Linked DNA regions of Pseudorhizobium banfieldiae. The protein of the gene in region 1 interacts with the protein of each later gene in a pairwise test. Links are inferred from orthologs where the notes say so. Each region holds a gene or a part of one and is shown in the gene's direction. Other genes may lie near its edges. The genes, in order: hfq and rho.

What was found.
Region 2: the proteins of hfq (region 1) and rho interact in binary tests that used the Escherichia coli proteins (3 or more experiments, as listed by UniProt). The link is inferred for Pseudorhizobium banfieldiae from one-to-one orthologs.

Annotation. Positions count from the first base shown.
Region 1 is NZ_FO082820.1:1,578,173-1,588,425, forward strand. Bases 2,558-5,287 are described here. They hold hfq (RNA chaperone Hfq), read left to right. Parts: upstream 2,558-3,666; coding sequence 3,667-3,909; downstream 3,910-5,287. Other genes in these bases: trkA (Trk system potassium transporter TrkA), read left to right, coding at 2,558-2,669; NT26_RS07835 (D-amino-acid transaminase), read left to right, coding at 2,693-3,556; hflX (GTPase HflX), read left to right, coding at 3,954-5,287. In the rest of the region: nitrogen assimilation response regulator NtrX, read left to right, coding at 1-1,257; more of trkA, read left to right, coding at 1,293-2,557; more of hflX, read left to right, coding at 5,288-5,324; NT26_RS07850 (YdeI/OmpD-associated family protein), read left to right, coding at 5,397-5,984; mazG (nucleoside triphosphate pyrophosphohydrolase), read right to left, coding at 6,009-6,833; NT26_RS07860 (deaminase), read right to left, coding at 6,856-7,434; siroheme synthase CysG, read left to right, coding at 7,629-9,065; NT26_RS07870 (DUF2849 domain-containing protein), read left to right, coding at 9,062-9,376; NT26_RS07875 (nitrite/sulfite reductase), read left to right, coding at 9,384-10,253. UniProt on the Escherichia coli protein: RNA chaperone that binds small regulatory RNA (sRNAs) and mRNAs to facilitate mRNA translational regulation in response to envelope stress, environmental stress and changes in metabolite concentrations.
Region 2 is NZ_FO082820.1:3,767,768-3,778,247, reverse strand. Bases 3,011-5,967 are described here. They hold rho (transcription termination factor Rho), read left to right. Parts: upstream 3,011-3,834; coding sequence 3,835-5,100; downstream 5,101-5,967. Other genes in these bases: mnmE (tRNA uridine-5-carboxymethylaminomethyl(34) synthesis GTPase MnmE), read left to right, coding at 5,176-5,967; hemJ (protoporphyrinogen oxidase HemJ), read left to right, coding at 3,117-3,659; hemE (uroporphyrinogen decarboxylase), read left to right, coding at 3,011-3,117. Also shown: NT26_RS18265 (shikimate dehydrogenase), read right to left, coding at 1-242; NT26_RS18260 (Maf-like protein), read right to left, coding at 235-831; NT26_RS18255 (pyruvate, water dikinase regulatory protein), read right to left, coding at 863-1,684; more of hemE, read left to right, coding at 2,083-3,010; more of mnmE, read left to right, coding at 5,968-6,477; tRNA uridine-5-carboxymethylaminomethyl(34) synthesis enzyme MnmG, read left to right, coding at 6,513-8,387; 16S rRNA (guanine(527)-N(7))-methyltransferase RsmG, read left to right, coding at 8,387-9,001; NT26_RS18220 (ParA family protein), read left to right, coding at 9,023-9,808; NT26_RS18215 (ParB/RepB/Spo0J family partition protein), read left to right, coding at 9,823-10,480. UniProt on the Escherichia coli protein: Facilitates transcription termination by a mechanism that involves Rho binding to the nascent RNA, activation of Rho's RNA-dependent ATPase activity, and release of the mRNA from the DNA template.

The DNA of each region.
Region 1 (10,253 bases):
AGCGCGCTGGCCGCCATCTCCGATCGTGTGCCACGGCTCGTCTTTCTCGACATCTGGATGCAGGGCTCCAAGCTCGACGGCCTCGCCCTGCTCGACGAGATCAAGAACCGGCATCCTGACCTGCCCGTCGTGATGATTTCCGGTCACGGCAACATCGAGACCGCCGTGTCGGCGATCAAGCGCGGCGCCTTCGATTTCATCGAAAAGCCGTTCAAGGCAGACCGGCTGATCCTGATCGCCGAGCGGGCGCTGGAGAACTCGAAGCTGAAGCGCGAGGTCAGCGAGCTAAAGCGGCGGACCGGTGACGCCGTGGAACTCGTCGGCACCTCCGTTGCGGTGTCCCAGCTTCGCCAGACCATCGACAAGGTCGCGCCGACCAACAGCCGCATCATGATTCTCGGCCCGTCCGGCTCCGGAAAGGAACTGGTCGCCCGGATGATCCACCGCAAGTCGTCCCGCGCCAACGGTCCGTTCGTTGCCCTGAATGCGGCGACAATTACGCCAGACCGGATGGAGATCGCTCTCTTCGGCACCGAGGGCGGCCCTGGCCAGCAGCGCAAGATCGGCGCCTTGGAGGAGGCACATCGTGGCATCCTTTATCTCGACGAAGTAGGCGAGATGCCGCGCGAGACGCAGAATAAGATCCTCCGTGTCCTCGTCGACCAGCAGTTTGAGCGGGTCGGAGGTTCGAAGCGGGTCAAGGTGGACGTACGGATCATCTCATCGACCGCTTACAATCTGGAGAGCTTGATCGCCGAGAGCATCTTCCGCGAGGATCTTTACCACAGGCTCGCCGTCGTGCCGGTGAAGGTCCCGGCGCTGGCCGAGCGGCGCGAGGACATCCCCTTTCTGGTCGACATGTTCATGCGCCAGATTTCTGAACAGGCCGGCATTCGCACTCGCCGGATCGGCGAAGACGCTATGGCGGTGCTGCAGGCCCATGACTGGCCCGGCAATATCCGTCAGCTCCGCAACAATATCGAGCGGCTGATGATCTTGGCGCGAGGTGACAGCCCCGACAGCGTGATCTCGGCCGACATGCTGCCGACCGACCTCGGCGACATGCTCCCGAAGATTTCCTCCCAGGGCGATCACCACATCATGACCTTGCCGCTCCGCGAGGCCCGTGAAATGTTCGAACGCGATTACCTGATCGCGCAGATCAACCGCTTCGGCGGCAACATTTCGCGGACGGCGGAATTCGTCGGCATGGAACGGTCGGCCCTGCATCGCAAGCTCAAGTCCCTCGGCGTCTAGGCCAGTCTCGGGCCTGCAGCCATGAAAGAAACCCCATGAAAGTTATTATTTGCGGAGCGGGGCAGGTCGGATACGGCATTGCCGAGCGCCTGTCCCAGGAAGACAACGACGTCTCCGTCATCGACACGTCCGCCTCGCTGGTGAACGCGATCACCGAGACGCTGGATGTGCGGGGCTATGTCGGGCACGGGGCGCATCCCGACATTTTGGCCAAGGCCGGCGCCGAACAGGCGGACATGATCATCGCCGTGACGCTTTACGACGAGGTCAATATCGTCGCCTGCGAGGTGGCCCAGGCTCTGTTCAGCGTCCCCACCAAGATTGCCCGAATCCGCGCCCAGAGCTATCTGGCACCGGAATATTCGGATCTCTTCAGCCGCCAGAACATGTCGATCGATGTGACCATCTCGCCGGAGATCGAGGTCGGCAAGATGGTGCTGCGGCGCATTTCCTTCCCAGGCGCGACGGACATCGTCCGGTTTGCAGAGGACACGATTGCCATGCTGGCAATCGAGTGCATGGAGGATTGCCCCGTCCTCAACACGCCGCTCCAGCAGTTGAGCCAGCTCTTCCCCGACCTGATGGCGACCGTTGTCGGCATCTACCGCAATGGCAGGCTGGCCGTCAGCCGGTCGGCGGACCAACTGGAAGCGGGAGATCTCGCCTATGTCATCTGCCAGCGTGACCACGTGCGTCGTACGCTGGGTCTCTTCGGGCATGAGGAACAGGAAGCGCGCCGCATCATCATCGCCGGCGGGGGCAACATCGGCCACTATGTCGCACGCACCATCGAACAACTCCAGCCGAGAACCAGGCTGAAGATCATCGAGACCGATCGCGAGCGCGCCGCCGCCATTTCCGAGCAATTGCGCAACGCGGTCGTCCTGCATGGCTCAGCCCTCGACCAGAACATCCTGCAGCAGGCGGATGTCCAGGACGCGGACCTCTTCGTCAGCCTGACCAACAGCGATCAGATCAACATCCTCGGGGCGGTGATGGCCAAGTCGCTCGGTTGCAAGTCGAACCTCGTGCTGATCAACAGCTCCTCGCTGAACAAGGTCACGCAGTCCCTCGGCATCGACGCGCAGATCAACCCGCGCGCCGTCACCATTTCCCGTGTGCTCCAGCATGTTCGCAAGGGACGCATCCGCTCCGTCTACGCCGTGCAACAGGGCTCGGCGGAGGTAATCGAGGCCGAGGCACTCGAGACGTCACCGCTGGTCGGCAAGCCTTTCCGCGAACTGGACCTGCCCGATGGCATCCGCATAGGCGCGATCTATCGCGGCGGTACCGTCATCCGCCCAAGCGGTGACACGAAGATCAAGGCGCATGATCGCGTCGTGCTGTTCTCCACCGCGGCGGCGGTCAAGAATGTCGAGCAGATGTTCCGCGTCTCCATTCAATATTTCTGAGCATCGATCGGATCGGCTAGCCCATGTCCAGAATTGCCTATGTCAACGGCCGCTACCTTCCCCACTCCGACGCTGCCATCCACATCGAGGATCGCGGTTTCCAGTTCGCAGATGGTGTCTACGAGGTCTGCGAGGTTCGCGACGGACTGATCATCGACCTGACCCGGCATCTCGACCGGCTCGACCGGTCTCTCCGCGAACTGCGTATGGCAAGTCCGATGGCGCGTGAGCCGCTGAAGCTCGTCATCAGGGAAGTCCTCCGCCGCAACCGGGTCAGGAACGGTCTCTTCTACCTGCAGGTCACGCGCGGGGTCGCCCGTCGCGACCATTATTTCCCGGCCGCCGGCACTTCCCCGACGCTGACCATCACCGCAAAATCCGTCGATCCGCAGCCGGCCCGGGCGCGCTACGAGACGGGCATCAAGGTGATTACCGTGCCGGAGAACCGCTGGGACCGCGTCGACATCAAGACGGTCGGCCTTCTTCCCAATGTCCTGGTCAAGCAGCAGGCTAAGGATGCCGGCGCCCAGGACGCCATTTTCGTCGATGCCGCGGGCAAGGTCACCGAGGCGGCCTCCTCGAATGTCTGGATCGTCAGCGCCGACGGCGTGCTGGTGACCCGCCCGGCCGAGCACGGGATCCTGCGCGGCGTCACCCGCACGACAGTCCTCGAGGTGGCCGCCAGCCTCTCGGTCCCCGTCGAGGAGCGTGAGTTCACGGTCGAGGAGATGCTCGCGGCGCGCGAAGTCTTCCTCACCTCGGCGACGGGCTCGTGTGTGCCGGTAGTTGCCGTCGACGGACGGACCATCGCCAACGGTCATCCGGGCAGCGTCGCCGCCGCCCTGCGTGGTGCCTTTTTGCACATTGCGGAAAAGACGCCGATTTGATAACGAGGATTTCATTGGGGGATGGAAGCACGAGGGCGCTTCCCGTATTTCTCTGAAATGTGATCAGATCATCCCGGCAGGATGCCGGCAAAAAAGAAAGAAGCGGCGCTATGGCGGAACGTTCTCAGAACTTGCAGGACCTGTTTCTTAATACTGTCCGTAAGCAAAAGATTTCTTTGACGATTTTTCTTATCAACGGTGTGAAGCTGACCGGCGTTGTCACCTCCTTCGACAATTTCTGCGTTCTCCTGCGCCGTGACGGCCATTCGCAACTCGTGTATAAGCACGCGATCTCTACCATCATGCCCGGCCAGCCGATGCAGATGTTCGAGAGCGAAGAAAACGCGGCCTGACAGGACAGTAGCTGATTAAACATCGCGACACCTCGAATGAATCGATGATCCCGGAGACCGACCGTCGCCGGGACGACATGCGCGCCGTGGTGCTCGTGCCGGTGCTGAAGAACGCCCGCGCCTCCCGTGCAGCACAGCCTGAGGCTGCACCCGCACCCCAGCGGTCGGAGGAGGCACGCCTTGAGGAGGCCATCGGCCTTGCCCGGGCGATCGACCTCGAAGTCGTGCAGGGCCTGATCGTGCAGGTCTCCCAGCCCCGCCCGGCCACTCTTATGGGAACGGGCAAGATCGGCGAGATCAAGGCGCTGCTCGACCAGCACGACGCCGGCCTCGTCATCGTCGACCATCCGCTGACGCCGGTACAGCAGCGCAATCTCGAAAAGGAATGGAACGCCAAGGTCATCGACCGGACCGGTCTGATCCTGGAAATCTTCGGCCGCCGCGCCTCCACCAAGGAGGGCACGCTGCAGGTCGATCTCGCCCATCTGAATTACCAGAAGGGTCGCCTTGTCCGCAGCTGGACCCACCTTGAGCGGCAGCGCGGTGGCGCAGGCTTCATGGGTGGTCCCGGTGAAACGCAGATCGAGGCCGACCGGCGGCTGCTCCAGGAGCGCATCGTCAAGCTCGAACGCGAACTGGAGCAGGTGGTGCGGACCCGCCAGCTTCACCGCGCAAAGCGCCGAAAGGTGCCGCATCCGATCGTTGCCCTCGTCGGCTACACGAACGCCGGCAAGTCGACCCTCTTCAACCGCATCACCGGTGCCGGTGTTCTCGCCGAGGACATGCTGTTCGCCACGCTCGATCCGACGCTGCGCCGCATGAAGCTGCCGCACGGACGTACCGTCATCCTGTCCGATACCGTCGGCTTCATTTCGGATCTGCCGACCCACCTTGTTGCAGCCTTCCGCGCCACGCTCGAAGAGGTGCTCGAAGCCGACCTCATCCTGCATGTCCGCGACATGTCCGATCCTGACAACGCCGCGCAATCTGCAGACGTCATGCGCATCTTGTCCGATCTCGGGATCGACGAGAAGGAGCGGGAGGCGCGGATCATCGAGGTCTGGAACAAGATCGACCGCCTCGATCCCGAGGCCCATGATGCGATGGCGGAACGGGCAAGCGGCCGCGACAACATCATGGCCGTGTCGGCGATCACCGGCGAGGGCGTCGATGCGCTGCTGGCAGAGATCGCCCGCCGGCTGTCCGGCGTGCTGACCGAAACCACGGTCGCGATACCGGCAGACAAGCTGGCGCTCGTCTCCTGGGTCTACGAGAACGCGATCGTCGACGAGCGCCGAGACCAGGAGGACGGTTCGGTCGAACTTGACGTGCGGCTCTCCGAAAGCCAAGCGGCAGCGCTCGAGCGCCGGCTTGGCAACGGCCCGAGACCCGAGAAGGAAGACTGGGAGCGGTGATCCGCGGCGGTGTCGCCCATGCCTTCGGTTGAAGCGTTCTGAAAAACATTATTCATGGGTGGGAGGAGCACCATGGGCGATGACGAGCGGAAGATCGATGCCTTCTTCTCCGATCAGGAGCGTTGGCACGAGGAACTCCTCGCCCTGAGAAAGATCCTCCTGGACTGCGGGCTAGTCGAAACGTTCAAATGGAGCTCCCCCTGCTACACCGTCGACGACGGCAATGTCGCGCTGCTGTGGGGTTTCAAGGATGCGGCCACGCTCGGCTTCTTCAAGGGCGTCCTCCTGAAGGACCCTGAGAAAATCCTCATCGCACCCGGAGAAAATTCCCGGTCCTCGCGCATCCTCCGCTTCACCGACACCGCGCAGATTGCCGGCCAGGAGAAGACGATCAGGGCGTTTGTTTCCGAGGCGATGGAACTGGAGCGCGCGGCTGCCAAGGTCGACATGCCGAAGGATGATCTCGATTATCCAGAGGAACTCGTCTCCGCCCTTGAGGAGGATCCTGAACTGCAAGCTGCCTTTGAAGGCCTGACGCCCGGCCGCCGGCGCGGCTATGTCCTCCATTTCTCGCAGGCCAAGCAGTCGCAGACGCGTCGCGCACGCATCGACAAGCATCGCAGCCGAATCCTGGCGGGCAAAGGGATGCACGACCGGTAGAGCTGGTTCGCAGTCGTCTTCCGGCTACCGCTCTCCCGACTTCGCCGCCTGCCAGAGCTCCTCCATCCGCTCCAGCGGCGCCGCTTCTAGCGTCTCGCCTGATTTCTGAAGTTCTGTCTCGATGTGCCTGAACCGACTCCGGAACTTCGTGTTCGTGCCGCGTAGCGCATCCTCCGGGTCGGCGTCGACGTGGCGGCCGATGTTGACCAGGGCGAAGATGAGGTCGCCGAGTTCGTCCTTCACCTTGTCCTTCTGTCCGCCGCGGAGCGCCTCGCGCAATTCGCCGATCTCCTCCTCGATCTTGTCGAGGATCGGCTCGGCCTCCGACCAGTCGAAGCCGACCTTCGCCGCCCGCTGCTGCAGCTTCAGTGCTTCCGTCAGCGCCGGCTGGCTTCGCTGCACGCTGCCGAGATAACCGGCCTTGAAGTCTTCCTCGATCCCGCGCCGTGCCCGCCGCTCGGCGCGCTCGCGCTTTTCCTCCGCCTTTATCTCGTCCCACTGGACTTTGACGGCGTCTGGCGTATCGACGTCCGAGATCGCGAAGACATGCGGGTGGCGGCGGATCATCTTGCGGGTCACAGCATGGACGACGTCGCCGAAGGAGAACTCACCGGCCTCCTCGGCCATCTGTGCGTGGTAGACGACCTGCAGCAGGAGGTCGCCCAACTCCTCGCACAGGTCGTCGAGGTCCTTACGCTCGATGGCGTCGGCCACCTCGTATGCCTCCTCGATCGTATAGGGCTTGATCGTCTCGAAGGTCTGCACGATGTCCCAGGGGCAGCCGCTTTGCGGATCGCGCAGCGCCTTCATGATTTCGATCAGGCGAGAGATGTCGCGTGAAGCTTCCATGGGGTTTCTTCCTGAGCGGGACTTAGCGGAGTGGGATCGCGTTGCCGGACTTGCCGGCCTGATAGGTGCCGGAGAGCCGGTCATAGGCGGCGCGGATCTTTCGCGACTGATCAAGCAGGGCCGTGCGCCTCGGCTCATCCTCCACCGCAACGAGGTCCGCTATCGCATGGGAATGCCAGAAGGCGTTCTGCCGCCGGTAGCCGCCTGGTGGAAGGCCGAAGACTTCGTTCAGGATCTTCAGGTCATGCGGAATGGCAAAGGCGTCGCGCGAATCCTCGTGGCTGAAGAAATAGTAGAAATTGTCGAAGCCCGCCCAGGTGATCGCCGACATGCACATGGTGCAGGGTTCATGGGTGGAGAGGAAGATCAGGTCCTTGGCGTGAGGCTTTTCGCCCAGTTCGTAGAAGCGCTTCAGCGCATGCACTTCGCCGTGCCAGAGCGGGTTCTCCATCTCGTTGTTGGTCTCGGCGAGCACCAGCGACAGGTCCGACTTGCGAAGGATCGCCGCGCCGAACACCTTGTTGCCGGCCGCCACGCCGGCCTCCGTCAGCGGCAGGATGTCATTCTCAATGACGTTGAGGAGGCGGGCAACAAGGGACATGGCTTCTTCCTTAGGGACGGGCCGCCGGACGGATGCGGAATCACCGCCGGCGCCTGCGGGTATCGGTGGCTTTTACTCAAGATGGCAGGCGAGCGAGAACAGAAATGTTCGCACGCCACGCAACTCGCATATCGGTTTCTTCTGTCCCAGGGTGCGATGGGTGATATTGTGAAGCCAAGCTCGAAAAGGTCGTCATGTCCATCACACGTCTGACAACAATCCCGACATTCTTCCGCGTCAGCGGTAGGACCGTTGCTGTCTTCGGCAACGGCGACGAGGCGTTCGCCAAGGTCCGGCTGCTGCGCAATACGGATGCAAACATCGTCGCCTATGCCGAGGATCCGGAACCCGATTACCGGGACTATCTCGCAGCAAACAAGCTTGACGTCATTGCCACTTCCTTCGCGGCTGACCAGGTGGACGGTGCCGCTCTCGTCTTCGCCGCCACCGGCGACGAACAGCAGGATCAGGCCATTGTCACGGCTGCCCGCGCTGCGAGGATTCCCTCCAATGCCGTCGACCAGCCGGAGTTCTGCGACTTCCTGACGCCCGCCCTCGTCAACCGTGCGCCGGTTGCCGTCGCGATCGGGACAGAAGGAGCAGGTCCGGTGCTGGCGCAGATGATCCGCGCCCGCGTCGACCAGATGCTTTCGCCGTCGCTCGGCCGGCTCGCTTCCCTTGCCGTTGACTACCGGGATTCCGTCGAACGGTTGATCCCCAAGGGGGTATCGCGTCGCATCTTCTGGCGCCGCTTCTTCACCGGCGCTATCGCTGACAGTGTTGATGCAGGTGACGTCTCCGGCGCCCGCCGCTCTGCCAATGCCCTGCTTTCCGCCTCGGGCCGGGCCGAAGGCCATGTCTGGCTCGTGGGTGCCGGCCCCGGTGCCGAAGATCTGCTCACGCTGCGCGCCCAGCGCGTGCTGATGGAGGCCGATGTGATCGTCTATGACGCTCTCGTCCCACAAGCAATCGTCGACATGGGCCGCCGTGATGCGGAGCGCCTGTCCGTTGGGAAGCGCAAGAACTGTCATTCCAAGTCCCAAGGCGAGATCAATCGTCTGCTGGTGCGGCTGGGGCAGGATGGCAAGCGCGTGGTGCGCCTCAAGTCGGGTGATCCGCTGGTCTACGGCCGGGCAGGGGAGGAGATGGCTGCTCTCCGCGAGGCCGGCATCTCCTACGAGATCGTGCCGGGAATCACCTCCGCCTTTGCCGCTGCCGCCGACTTCGATCTGCCGCTGACGCTGCGTGGTGTCGCCTCGTCGCTCATCTTTACGACCGGCCACGACCTCACCGGCGACGTACTGCCAGACTGGGCAAGGCTCGCTGTGTCCGGCGCCACCATCGCCGTCTACATGGGCCGCACGGTTGCCGCCTCCGTCGCCGGCCGGCTGATGGAAGCCGGCCTGTCGCCGGACACGACCGTGGCCGTGGTGGAGAATGCCAGCCGCGCCGATCGCCGTCTTTTCCACGGGGTCCTGAAGGAACTTCCGGATCTCGAGGCGAGGGACGATCTCGCCGGTCCGGTCATGGTCATTATCGGCGAAGCTGTCGCCGGTGCGAATTTTCAAAGATCCGAGCCCCTGTCCGCATGGACTGCGACGGCTCGCGCCAGGATGGGAAGTGAAGCATGACGGACAAGGTCCTCACCGCAAACAGGCTGACGGACGGCATCGCCGTATGGCTGGATGCGAATGGCCATTGGGTGGAAAACCTGCAGGACGCCCTGGTCGCCCGCCATGCCGAGGCCGTCGCCTCGCTGGAAGCGATCGGCAAGCGGGACTTCGCCGCCAACCGCGTCGTCGACGTCAATGTCATTGACGTGCAGGAAGTCGATGGCAAGCTCTGGCCGATCCGGCTTCGCGAGCGCATCCGGGCTGCCGGCCCCACCATGGAATACGCCGCGGGCTACCGCCCGGCCGATGCGGCCTTCATCGCAGTCTGAGGATATCATGTACCGTTACGACGAATTCGACCACGCCTTCGTCAAGGGCCGCGTCGAGCAGTTCCGCGACCAGGTCAACCGCCGCCTCTCCGGGGAGCTGACGGAGGACGCGTTCAAGCCTCTGCGCCTGATGAACGGCGTCTACCTGCAGCTGCATGCCTACATGCTGCGGATTGCCATTCCCTATGGCACACTCAATGCGAGGCAGATGCGCATGCTGGCGCATGTGGCGCGCACGTATGACCGGGGCTACGGGCACTTCACCACGCGGCAGAACCTCCAGTTCAACTGGCCGAAGCTGTCGGACACGCCGGCCATTCTCGACGAGCTGGCCACGGTCGAGATGCATGCGCTGCAGACCTCCGGCAACTGCATCCGCAACGTCACTGCAGACCACTTTGCCGGCGCCGCCGCCGACGAGGTGGCCGATCCGCGGCCCTATGCCGAGATCCTGCGCCAGTGGTCTTCGGTGCACCCGGAATTCTCCTACCTGCCGCGCAAGTTCAAGATCGCCGTCACCGGCGCGGAACGCGACCGGGCGGCGATCCAGGTCCATGACATCGGCCTGCACCTGAAGAAGAACGACAAGGGCGAACTGGGTTTTGCCGTCTATGTCGGCGGCGGGCAGGGGCGTACGCCGCTGGTGGCCAAGAAGATCCGCGACTTCCTGCCGGAAGAGGATCTGTTGACCTACACCACCGCGATCGTGCGCGTGTACAACCTCTTCGGCCGGCGCGACAACAAGTTCAAGGCGCGCATCAAGATCCTGGTCCACGAAATCGGCGTGGAGGAGATGACGCGGCGCGTGGAGGAGGAGTTCTCGCACCTGAAGGGCACCGAGCTGACCCTGCCGCAGGCCGATATTGACGCCATCACC
Region 2 (10,480 bases), 2.2 Mb from region 1 along the record:
GCCAGCGCGCTGGCTGCCTCCTTGTGAGGGATCGTGACGTTTCCGCCAGCATAGATCGAAGCGCCAGATTTCAGATCCGCAACGAAAGCCGGAAAGTCTGCTGGTTTCACAGGCTCCAGCCGATAGTCGCCCTCAATGCCGAAGGTCTTCAGCCAGTGCCGATGGATAAGCGGCGAGCGGGAATGCTTGACGGGCCAGCCGGCGACGAAAGCCATGATTCCTGTTTCACGTGAATCAGCCATTGATGGCTCCGAGTTCTCGCAGCTTGGCGAGGAGGGGCAGCATCGGAAGCCCCAGGATGGTGAAGTAGTCACCCTCGATTGCGGAGAAGAGATGAATACCCTCCCCCTCGAGTTGGTATGCCCCGACACTCGACAGGAGCTTCTCGCCGCACCGCTCGACGTAACGTTCGATGAATGCTTCGCTCAGGGGGCGGACCGTCATGTCTGCGCTAGAGACGTGCTCCCAGAGCACCACTCCGTCCTGAACCAACGCAATACCGCTGTTCAGCCTATGGGTCTTTCCCGCAAGGGTGGCGATGTGGCTGCGGGCTTCGTCAAGGTCGGCGGGTTTATGGAAAACGCGCTCTCCCAGCGACATGGTCTGGTCGCTGCCCAGGACCAGCATCCCCGGGAAATGGCGGCTAACATCGAGCGCCTTCGCCTTTGCAAGCTCCACAGCGACATGTTCCGGGGTAGGATGTATCTCCTGCAGACGCTCTTGAATGGCTCGCTCATCAATGGTTGCCGCGTGAGCATCGAATGCAAGCCCGGCATTTTGCAGCAGCATGCGGCGAAAGGGGCTGGCCGAGGCGAGAATGAGAGACGTCATGGAAGAGGGGTCCGGGTATCGTTCGTTTCGCTTACCTGAGGCGGGGTCGCAACGCAACGATAGCCGCCGCTGTCTCTTCTATCGATCGCCGGGTGACGTCGATCAACGGCCATCCGTGGCGGGCGCAAAGGCTACGGGCATATTTCAGCTCCTCCTGGATATTGGCCCGATCCGTGTAGTCCCTACGATCAAAGCCCTGCGTCACACCGAGCTCGCGGTTCTCACGCACCTGAGCAATGCGGTCGGACGTCGCGATGAGGCCGACGATCAGTGGTCGCGTTGCCTTAAGCAAGCTGTCCGGAAGCTCCATGCCGAGGACGACAGGCAGGTTCGCTGTCTTGATGCCGCGATTAGCGAGATAGATACTTGTGGGCGTCTTGGAGGTCCGGCTTATGCCGATCAGCACCACGTCTGCCTGATCATAATCCTCCGGCAACTGGCCATCATCGTGATCCATGGTGAAGTTCAACGCTTCCATCCGGGCGAAATAATCGGCGTCGAGTGCATGTTGAGCCCCGACCCGCCGACGGGAGGGGGAACCGAGATAGGTCTGGAATGTCGTCATCACCGGTTCGAGCAGATTGACACACGGGGTGCCGAGATCGCGGCAGCGGAGGTCGAGCAGGCGGGCGAGTTCCTCGTCCACGATCGTATAGAGAACGATGCCGGGTTCGCGGTCGATCGATTCCAATACGGAGGCGAGCTGTCGCCGGCTTCTGATAAGCGGGTAGATGTGCTCGATGGCCGCATAGGCCTGAAATTGCGCGGAGACCGCCCTGCCCGCCGACATCAGAGTCTCCCCCGTCGAGTCAGAAATCAGGTGCAGATGGAAGTAGTTTTTGCGGTTCTCCACGCTGTTCTGGTCCCTCTGTTGATAAACCGGGAGAGCGGGTGGGGTTCAGCCAGGCGGAGCCCGAGGCGCGGGGTAACCTCCGCTTTATCCACACCTCGATGGCGTACGAAGAACGTCCGCGGCTGTATGTGGGCAATATGGACAAGCGTTGGTTCGATGAAGAAAGTCAACAGGTTTTCCACAGGCAAGGTTGTTCTGTGAGATTGGCATCATCCTGATTTCATATCACGAATCCGTTTATCCACGCCCGGGCGTCTAATGTGGACGAGTCTCTTCCCGTCGTTCATGGTCGGCGGCGGATCGTCGCGGCAATGGTGGATGACGTTTAATCCTTGATACCCACCGACTCTAAGAAATAGAAACCCTATAAAGATCTTTATCTATTTTAGGAGAAACACGTGCCCGGCCCATCCCGGAAGATTGTCGACGTGCTGGAAGGCAAAACGGTCACGCCTCCTCCCATCTGGCTTATGAGGCAGGCAGGCCGTTACCTCCCCGAGTACCGGGAAACGAGAGCGAAGGCGGGAAGCTTCCTGGATCTCTGTTATTCTCCGGACTATGCGGTCGAGGTAACCTTGCAGCCGATCCGCAGATACGGTTTCGACGCGGCAATCCTGTTTTCCGACATCCTTGTCATTCCGGATGTCTTGAAACGTAATGTCCGCTTCGTGCAGGGCGAGGGGCCGCAGATGGACCCAATCGATGTCGCAGGCATTGAGAAGCTGGATGCGGAGGGTGTGCTCTCGCATCTTGCCCCTGTGCTTGAAACCGTCCGCCGCCTTCGCCGCGAGCTTCCGGAGGAGACGACGCTTCTGGGTTTTTGTGGTGCGCCATGGACGGTGGCGACCTACATGATCGCGGGTCATGGGACGCCGGACCAGGCGCCGGCGCGGCTATTCGCCTACCGCAATCCGGACCTGTTTCTGCGGCTTCTGGATTTTCTTGCCGATGTTTCGGCGGAGTACCTGATCGCGCAGATCGATGCCGGTGCGGATGCGGTGCAGATCTTCGACTCGTGGGCGGGAGTTCTCGGTGAGCGTGAGTTTAAAGCCTATGCAGTTCGGCCGGTGGCGCGCATGATCCGGACCGTGAGAGCAGCGCGTCCTGGGGCTAGGATCATTGCCTTCGCCAAAGGCGCGGGCATGAACTTGAGGTCTTATCGTCAGGATACCGATGCGAATGCCATTGGTCTTGACTGGAGCGTTCCCCTCTCCTTTGCCGTGGAGTTGCAGAAGGATGGTCCCATACAGGGAAATCTAGATCCTATGCGGGTTGTCGCGGGGGGGCAGGCCCTTGAGGAGGGTATCGATGCTATCCTGCAGGCACTCGGAAATGGACCGCTGATTTTCAATCTCGGCCACGGCATTACGCCGGAGGCGGATCCCGCGCATGTGAGCGATCTGGTCCGTCGGGTCCGCGGATACATGCCATGATGGATGTGGATCGGCAAACGAGTGAAGCTGCCGGACGGAGAGCGTCACGGAAAGCCTTTGTCGCGATCGGCGTCTTCGTCGCGCTGATCGCAGTCCTTTATGTTCTTCAGCCGGACAGTTTCGGGCTTTGGATGAAGGCCCTGCACATCATTGCGGTGATCTCGTGGATGGCAGGCCTGTTCTACCTTCCGCGGCTGTTCATCTACCATACGGACGCCGAAGTGGGTTCCGTCCAGTCGGAAACCTTCAAGGTGATGGAGCGTCGCCTGCTGAAGGTGATCATGAACCCGGCGATGATGATCACCTGGCTGCTGGGCCTCTACCTCGCCTGGGAGAGCTTTGCCTTCCAGGGAGGTTGGCTGCACGCCAAGATCGCGCTGGTGGTTCTCCTGACGGTGGTGCACGTCATGTTCAGCCGCGCAGTGCGTGCCTTCGCCGCCGACGGGCCACGTCGGACTGCTCGTTACTGGCGAATGATGAACGAGGCGCCTACCCTGTTGATGATCGCGATCGTCATCCTGGTCGTGGTCAAGCCCTTCTGATTGCGGTTTCTGCCGCTACCTGTACGTTTCCCCTTGCGAGGGCCGGCATGACTCGCTATTTTCCTGCCATCTCATCTCGTGGCATGCTTGTAATCCCACTCCTCCCCGGAAACCTCCGCGGCGAGATTTTCACCGGCACGCCCTTTTCCCTCATCGCCTCTAACGTGGTCCCTTCATGGCTGAAATGAAGCTTCAAGAACTCAAGAGCAAGTCGCCAACCGACCTGCTGACCTTTGCCGAATCGCTCGAGGTCGAGAACGCCAGCACGATGCGCAAGCAGGAGCTTATGTTCGCGATCCTGAAGGTTCTGGCCAGCCAGGATGTTGAAATCATCGGCGAAGGCGTGGTGGAAGTCCTGCAGGATGGCTTTGGCTTCCTTCGCTCCGCGAACGCTAACTATCTTCCTGGCCCGGATGACATCTACATTTCACCCTCCCAGATCCGCCGGTTTTCGCTGAAGACGGGCGATACTGTCGAAGGGCCGATCCGGGGCCCGAAGGAAGGCGAGCGGTATTTCGCGCTTCTGAAGGTCAACACGATCAATTTCGATGATCCGGAGAAGATCCGTCACAAGGTCCACTTCGACAACCTGACACCGCTCTATCCCAATGAGCGGTTCAAGATGGAACTCGATGTCCCGACGTCAAAGGATCTGTCAGCGCGTGTGATCGATCTCGTGGCACCGCTCGGCAAGGGTCAGCGCGGCTTGATCGTTGCCCCGCCGCGAACAGGTAAGACGGTGCTGTTGCAGAACATCGCGCATTCCATCACCGCCAACCATCCGGAATGCTATCTGATCGTCCTCCTCATCGACGAGCGTCCGGAAGAAGTGACGGACATGCAGAGATCGGTCCGGGGCGAGGTTGTCTCCTCCACCTTCGATGAGCCGGCTGTGCGCCACGTTCAGGTTGCCGAAATGGTAATCGAGAAGGCAAAGCGCCTTGTGGAACACGGTCGCGACGTCGTCATCCTGCTGGATTCGATCACCCGTCTCGGCCGCGCCTACAACACCGTGGTACCGTCATCCGGCAAGGTGTTGACCGGTGGTGTCGACGCCAACGCGCTGCAGCGCCCGAAGCGTTTCTTTGGTGCCGCTCGCAACATTGAGGAAGGTGGATCGCTGACGATCATCGCGACGGCGCTGATCGACACCGGCAGCCGCATGGATGAAGTCATCTTCGAAGAGTTCAAGGGAACCGGCAACTCCGAAATCGTCCTGGACCGCAAGGTTGCCGACAAGCGCATCTTCCCTGCCATGGACATTCTCAAGTCCGGTACACGCAAGGAAGATCTCCTCGTGCCGCGCCAGGATCTGCAGAAGATCTTCGTGCTTCGCCGTATCCTTGCGCCTATGGGCACGACCGATGCGATCGAGTTCCTTATCGACAAGCTGAAGCAGACGAAGAACAACGGCGATTTCTTCGACTCGATGAACACTTAATCATTAGCCGGATTCACGCTACAAAAGCGCTCGGCCCGGCCGGGCGCTTTTGGCTTTCCGGTCGAGGCAGCAAGGATGAGTGGCACGACAGATACGATCTTCGCGCTTTCCAGCGGTAGCTTGCCGGCGGGTGTCGCTGTCCTGCGTATCAGTGGCCCGGCGGCATTCCCTGCATTGATGCGACTGACAGGAGGGAGGCAACCTCCCCCACGCAAGGCGGCACTCCGGAGGATACTGGATCGGGAAGAGCAACTGATCGACGAAGCGCTCGTCTTGACCTTTCCAGCACCGCATTCCTTCACCGGCGAGGACGTCGTCGAACTCCAACTGCATGGAAGCAGAGCGGTGGTAAACGCTGTCTACTCGCAACTTGCGGCGTTACCCGGCTTCAGGTTGGCGGAAGCGGGTGAGTTTTCGCGCAGGGCCTTCGAGAACGGCCGTTTAGACCTGGTGGAGGCGGAAGGCCTGGCGGAGCTGATCGCGACAGAGACTGAGATGCAACGTCGCCTAGCAGTGGAACAGAGCTTCGGTCGGCAGTCTCATTTGTATGAGGACTGGGCCCGCAGGCTGACCCATGCACGAGCCATGATCGAAGCAGAACTCGATTTCGCCGACGAAGACGATGTGCCCGGTTCCGTTGGAGAACGCGTCACGGCGGACATCGCCGCAGTTCGCACCGAATTGGAGAAGCATCTGGAATCGGCAAAAGGGGGGGAGATCATTCGTGATGGTTTCAAGGTCGCGATCGTCGGGCCGCCGAATTCGGGAAAATCGAGCCTGCTGAACTACCTGGCGCAGCGAGACGTGGCGATCGTCACCGATTTGGCGGGAACTACCCGCGATGTGTTGCACGTTGATCTTGATCTCGAGGGATATCTGGTGCGCGTGTTTGATACGGCGGGTATCCGCGAATCCTCAGACGTAATCGAGCAAGAGGGGATCCGCCGAGCCCGGCAGTTGATCGACACGGCAGATCTCGTTCTGTACCTGGAGGAAATTGGTTCGGAGCCTTTGCAGGCTCCTCTATCACCGCATGCGCTCCGTGTCGGGACAAAGCTCGACATTCACCGGCGGGCGCCTAGCTATGATATATACCTGTCGACCGTGACGGGTGAAGGAGTAGGCTCACTTCGCAAGGCTATCGTTAGCCGGATTCAGTCCGCTTGGGACGGCTCGGTTGCACCGATGCGCGGCCGTCAGGTGGCGTTGCTGCAAGATACTTCCCTTCATCTCCGATCAGCGCTAGACGAAACCGAGCTGGAGCTGCGGGCAGAGCATCTGCGGGGAGCAGCGACCGCTTTGGGACGAATTACGGGCCAGGTGGACGTGGAGCAGCTACTCAACGTCATATTTTCACAGTTTTGTATCGGCAAGTAACGTGATTCACGTGAAACACTCACCGCAGGTGGACCATGAACAAGCGATATGACGTGATTGTAATTGGCGGAGGCCACGCCGGTTGCGAGGCGGCCAGCGCCGCAGCACGGACGGGAGCGCGGACGGCGCTTGTGACCCATCGCCGAGACACTATCGGCGTGATGTCCTGCAATCCCGCTATTGGCGGCCTCGGCAAAGGCCATCTGGTTCGGGAAGTGGATGCGCTGGATGGCCTGATGGGTCGCGTCGCAGACGCAGCCGGTATCCAGTTTCGCATGCTGAATCGGCGCAAGGGCCCGGCTGTTCGTGGGCCGCGTACCCAGGCTGATCGGAGGCTATATCGTGAAGGAATGCAGCGCGAGATTTTCAATCATGTCAATCTTGATGTGGTCGAAGGCGATGTTTTCGATCTGGACGTCACGGAAGGGAAAGTTGCGGGCGTGATCCTCTCGGATGGTCGACGGTACGCATGTGTGGCGGCCGTTCTGACAACCGGCACCTTCCTGCGCGGCCTTATCCATATCGGATCTGAACGCTTTCCGGCGGGGCGAATGGGCGAAGGACCGTCAGTGGGGCTATCCGCAACCCTCGAACAACTCGGCTTACGCCTTGGGCGACTTAAGACCGGCACGCCGGCCCGGCTTGATGGAACCACAATCGACTGGGATGGTATCGGGCGCCAGGAAGCAGATAAAGATCCGGTCCCGTTCTCGTTCCTCACGGAGGCCATAACGACGCCACAGATTGCCTGCGGTATCACCCGGACGACCAGCGTCACTCATCGGATTATCGAAGAGAACATTCACCGATCCGCTATGTACTCTGGCCAGATCGAAGGCGTTGGCCCACGTTACTGCCCCTCAATTGAAGACAAAATCGTCCGCTTCGGCGAACGAGACGGTCATCAGATTTTCCTGGAGCCAGAGGGTCTCGATGATGATACCGTTTACCCTAACGGCATTTCCACCTCCCTGCCCGCTGACGTACAGGAAGCGTTCATCCATAGCATACCGGGGCTCGAACACGCTCGGATCCTGCAGCCGGGCTACGCCATTGAATACGACCACGTCGACCCTCGAGAACTCTCTTCATCTCTGCAACTCCGCAAGATGCCCGGCCTTTTCCTTGCCGGGCAGATCAACGGAACCACAGGATATGAGGAAGCCGCCGCGCAGGGGCTTGTAGCGGGCCTCAATGCCGCTCGTCTTGCAGGTGATCAAGATACGTATACCTTCAGCCGTTCCAGCTCCTATATCGGCGTCATGATCGACGATCTGACCAGCCGAGGGGTTACCGAGCCCTATAGGATGTTCACCTCGCGCGCCGAATACCGGCTGTCGCTCCGAGCAGATAATGCTGATGAGCGGCTCACGCCGGTAGGCGTTGAGCTCGGGCTGGTTTCGACAGTAAGAAGGGAACGGTTTGAGAGGTACGAGAACGACCTTGAGGATTGGCGGGGTCAGCTGACGAGTGTTTCGGTAACGCCAAACGAGGCGGAACGATTCGGCATTAGTCTTAACCGGGATGGACAACGCCGCACGGCCATAGACCTTCTTGCGTATCCTGATATCGATCCGGAGAAGATCCGCGCGATTTGGCCGGAACTCCGCGCGATGTCGGAACGCACCGCAGCTGCTCTCAAGATCGAAGCCGGTTATGCAGTTTATCTCGAGAGGCAGGAGAGCGACGTTCTGGCTCTTCGGCGTGACGAGGGGGTGTCCATACCACCGGACTTTGACTACCAAGTACTGTCTGGTCTCTCCAATGAGTTAAAGACGAAGCTTTCGAGCCTGAGACCAGCGAATCTGGCCCATGCTTCTCGAATTGAGGGAATGACTCCAGCCGCATCCGCCCTGCTCCTCGCCAATCTTCGTAGGCAGGAGAGAGAGCATAAGGAACGCGTATCGTAATGTTGTTGAACGGCAGGCCTGTTTCACGTGAAACGCATCAGCGGCTAGAGCATTTCGCAGAGCTTTTCCAAAAATGGGCGAAGCGCATCAACCTCGTTGCACCATCGACCCTGGAGGAAGTCTGGAGCCGTCACATCGAGGACAGTGCTCAGGTGTTTCAGATCCACCCGCAGCCAGCTGAATGGATCGATCTCGGCTCCGGCGGTGGTTTCCCTGGCATCGTGACGGCCATATTGCTTGCTGAGGCAAATGATGGCTTCGTGCATCTGGTTGAAAGCAATCAGAAGAAGGCAGCGTTCCTACGGGTGGCGCTGATGGAGTGCGGGGCGAGGGGCTCTGTATACCCCGGCCGGATCGAAGAGGCTCAAACGAAGATTGCCCATTGCGACATGATTTCCGCACGAGCATTGGCCGAGCTCAACCTGCTGTTTCGCTACTCCTCCCCCTGGATGGTCGGAAAATCCTGCCGTGCCCTTCTCCACAAAGGCCGGGATTACCAGCGCGAGGTAGAGAAAGCGCGTAGCGACTGGGACTTTGATCTGGTAATACATACCAGCGCCGTCGAGAACGACTCAGTGATCCTCGAAATCAGCGGACTCCGGCCAAAGGTTTGATCTAGCCTCGTCAGGTGCGGCATGACTAACGGCAATCGTATCATCACAATCGCCAACCAAAAGGGTGGGGTGGGCAAGACCACGACTGCCATCAACCTCGCCACGGCGCTTGCAGCCATAGGCGAAACCGTCTTGATCATCGACCTGGACCCACAGGGGAATGCAAGTACCGGCCTTGGAATCGATCGAAGAGATCGGGAATTGTCATCCTACGACCTTCTGATGGGTACTCATTCCGTCGAACAGACCGTCCTGCCGACGGCTGTGCCCAACCTTTCTATCGTGCCCTCAACCATGGATCTCCTCGGGCTTGAGATGGAGATATCGCAAGAAGCTGATCGGGTGTTCAGGCTCAAGCGGTCGCTCTCGGCCGCGATGCCTTATACATATATCATCGTCGATTGCCCCCCGTCGTTCAACCTGCTGACCATGAACGCCATGGCCGCAGCGCAATCCGTCCTTGTGCCGCTGCAGTGCGAGTTCTTTGCGCTCGAGGGCTTGAGCCAGCTACTCGAGACGGTGAATCAGGTTCGTCAGACGGTTAATCCCGCGCTCGACATCCAGGGCATCGTGCTCACCATGTTCGACTCCCGGAACAATCTGGCGCAGCAGGTGGTGAACGATGTGCGCACCTATCTCGGGGACAAGGTCTACCATACGCTGATCCCGCGCAATGTCCGTGTTTCCGAAGCTCCCAGCTACGGAAAACCCGCGATCCTCTATGATCTGAAATGCGCCGGCAGTCAGGCGTATCTGCAGCTGGCGTCGGAAGTGATTCAGCGTGAGCGTCGGCGAAAAGCGGCGTAACGAAAGGACCAAGTATGAGTGATGATCTTTCGAAGCGTCGCCTTGGCAGGGGTCTTGCTGCACTGATCGGTCAGATGGATCAGCCGCTGCCAGTCGACGCCGCCCCAAAGGAGATCAGTGCCGACCGGATGGTCCCGATAGAACATGTCAGCCGAAATCCGCGAAATCCGCGGCGCCAGTTCGATGAGGCGGAGCTCCAGGATCTCGCCAGTTCGGTCAGCCAGCATGGGATCGTTCAGCCCGTGGTCGTCCGGCCGGTCGGCGACCGATATGAGATTATCGCTGGAGAGCGGCGTTGGCGCGCTGCACAGCTCGCTGGGCTTCACGAGATTCCCGTCATTGTCAGGGACGTCGATGACCGGACGGCCTTGGAGATCGCGATCGTCGAGAACGTCCAGCGTGCCGACCTCAATCCTCTGGAAGAGGCGTTAGGTTACGATCAACTGATCGCGGAATACGGCTATACCCAGAATGACCTCGGCGGGATCATCGGCAAAAGCCGCAGCCATGTGGCCAACAGCCTCAGGCTCCTGAAGCTCCCAGAGCCTGTCCGTGACATGCTCGCCTCCGGCGAATTGTCTGCCGGCCATGCTAGGGCCCTTGTCACGACATCCAATCCGGTTTCCCTAGCTCGTACGATCGTCGCAAAGGGAATGTCGGTTCGGGATGCGG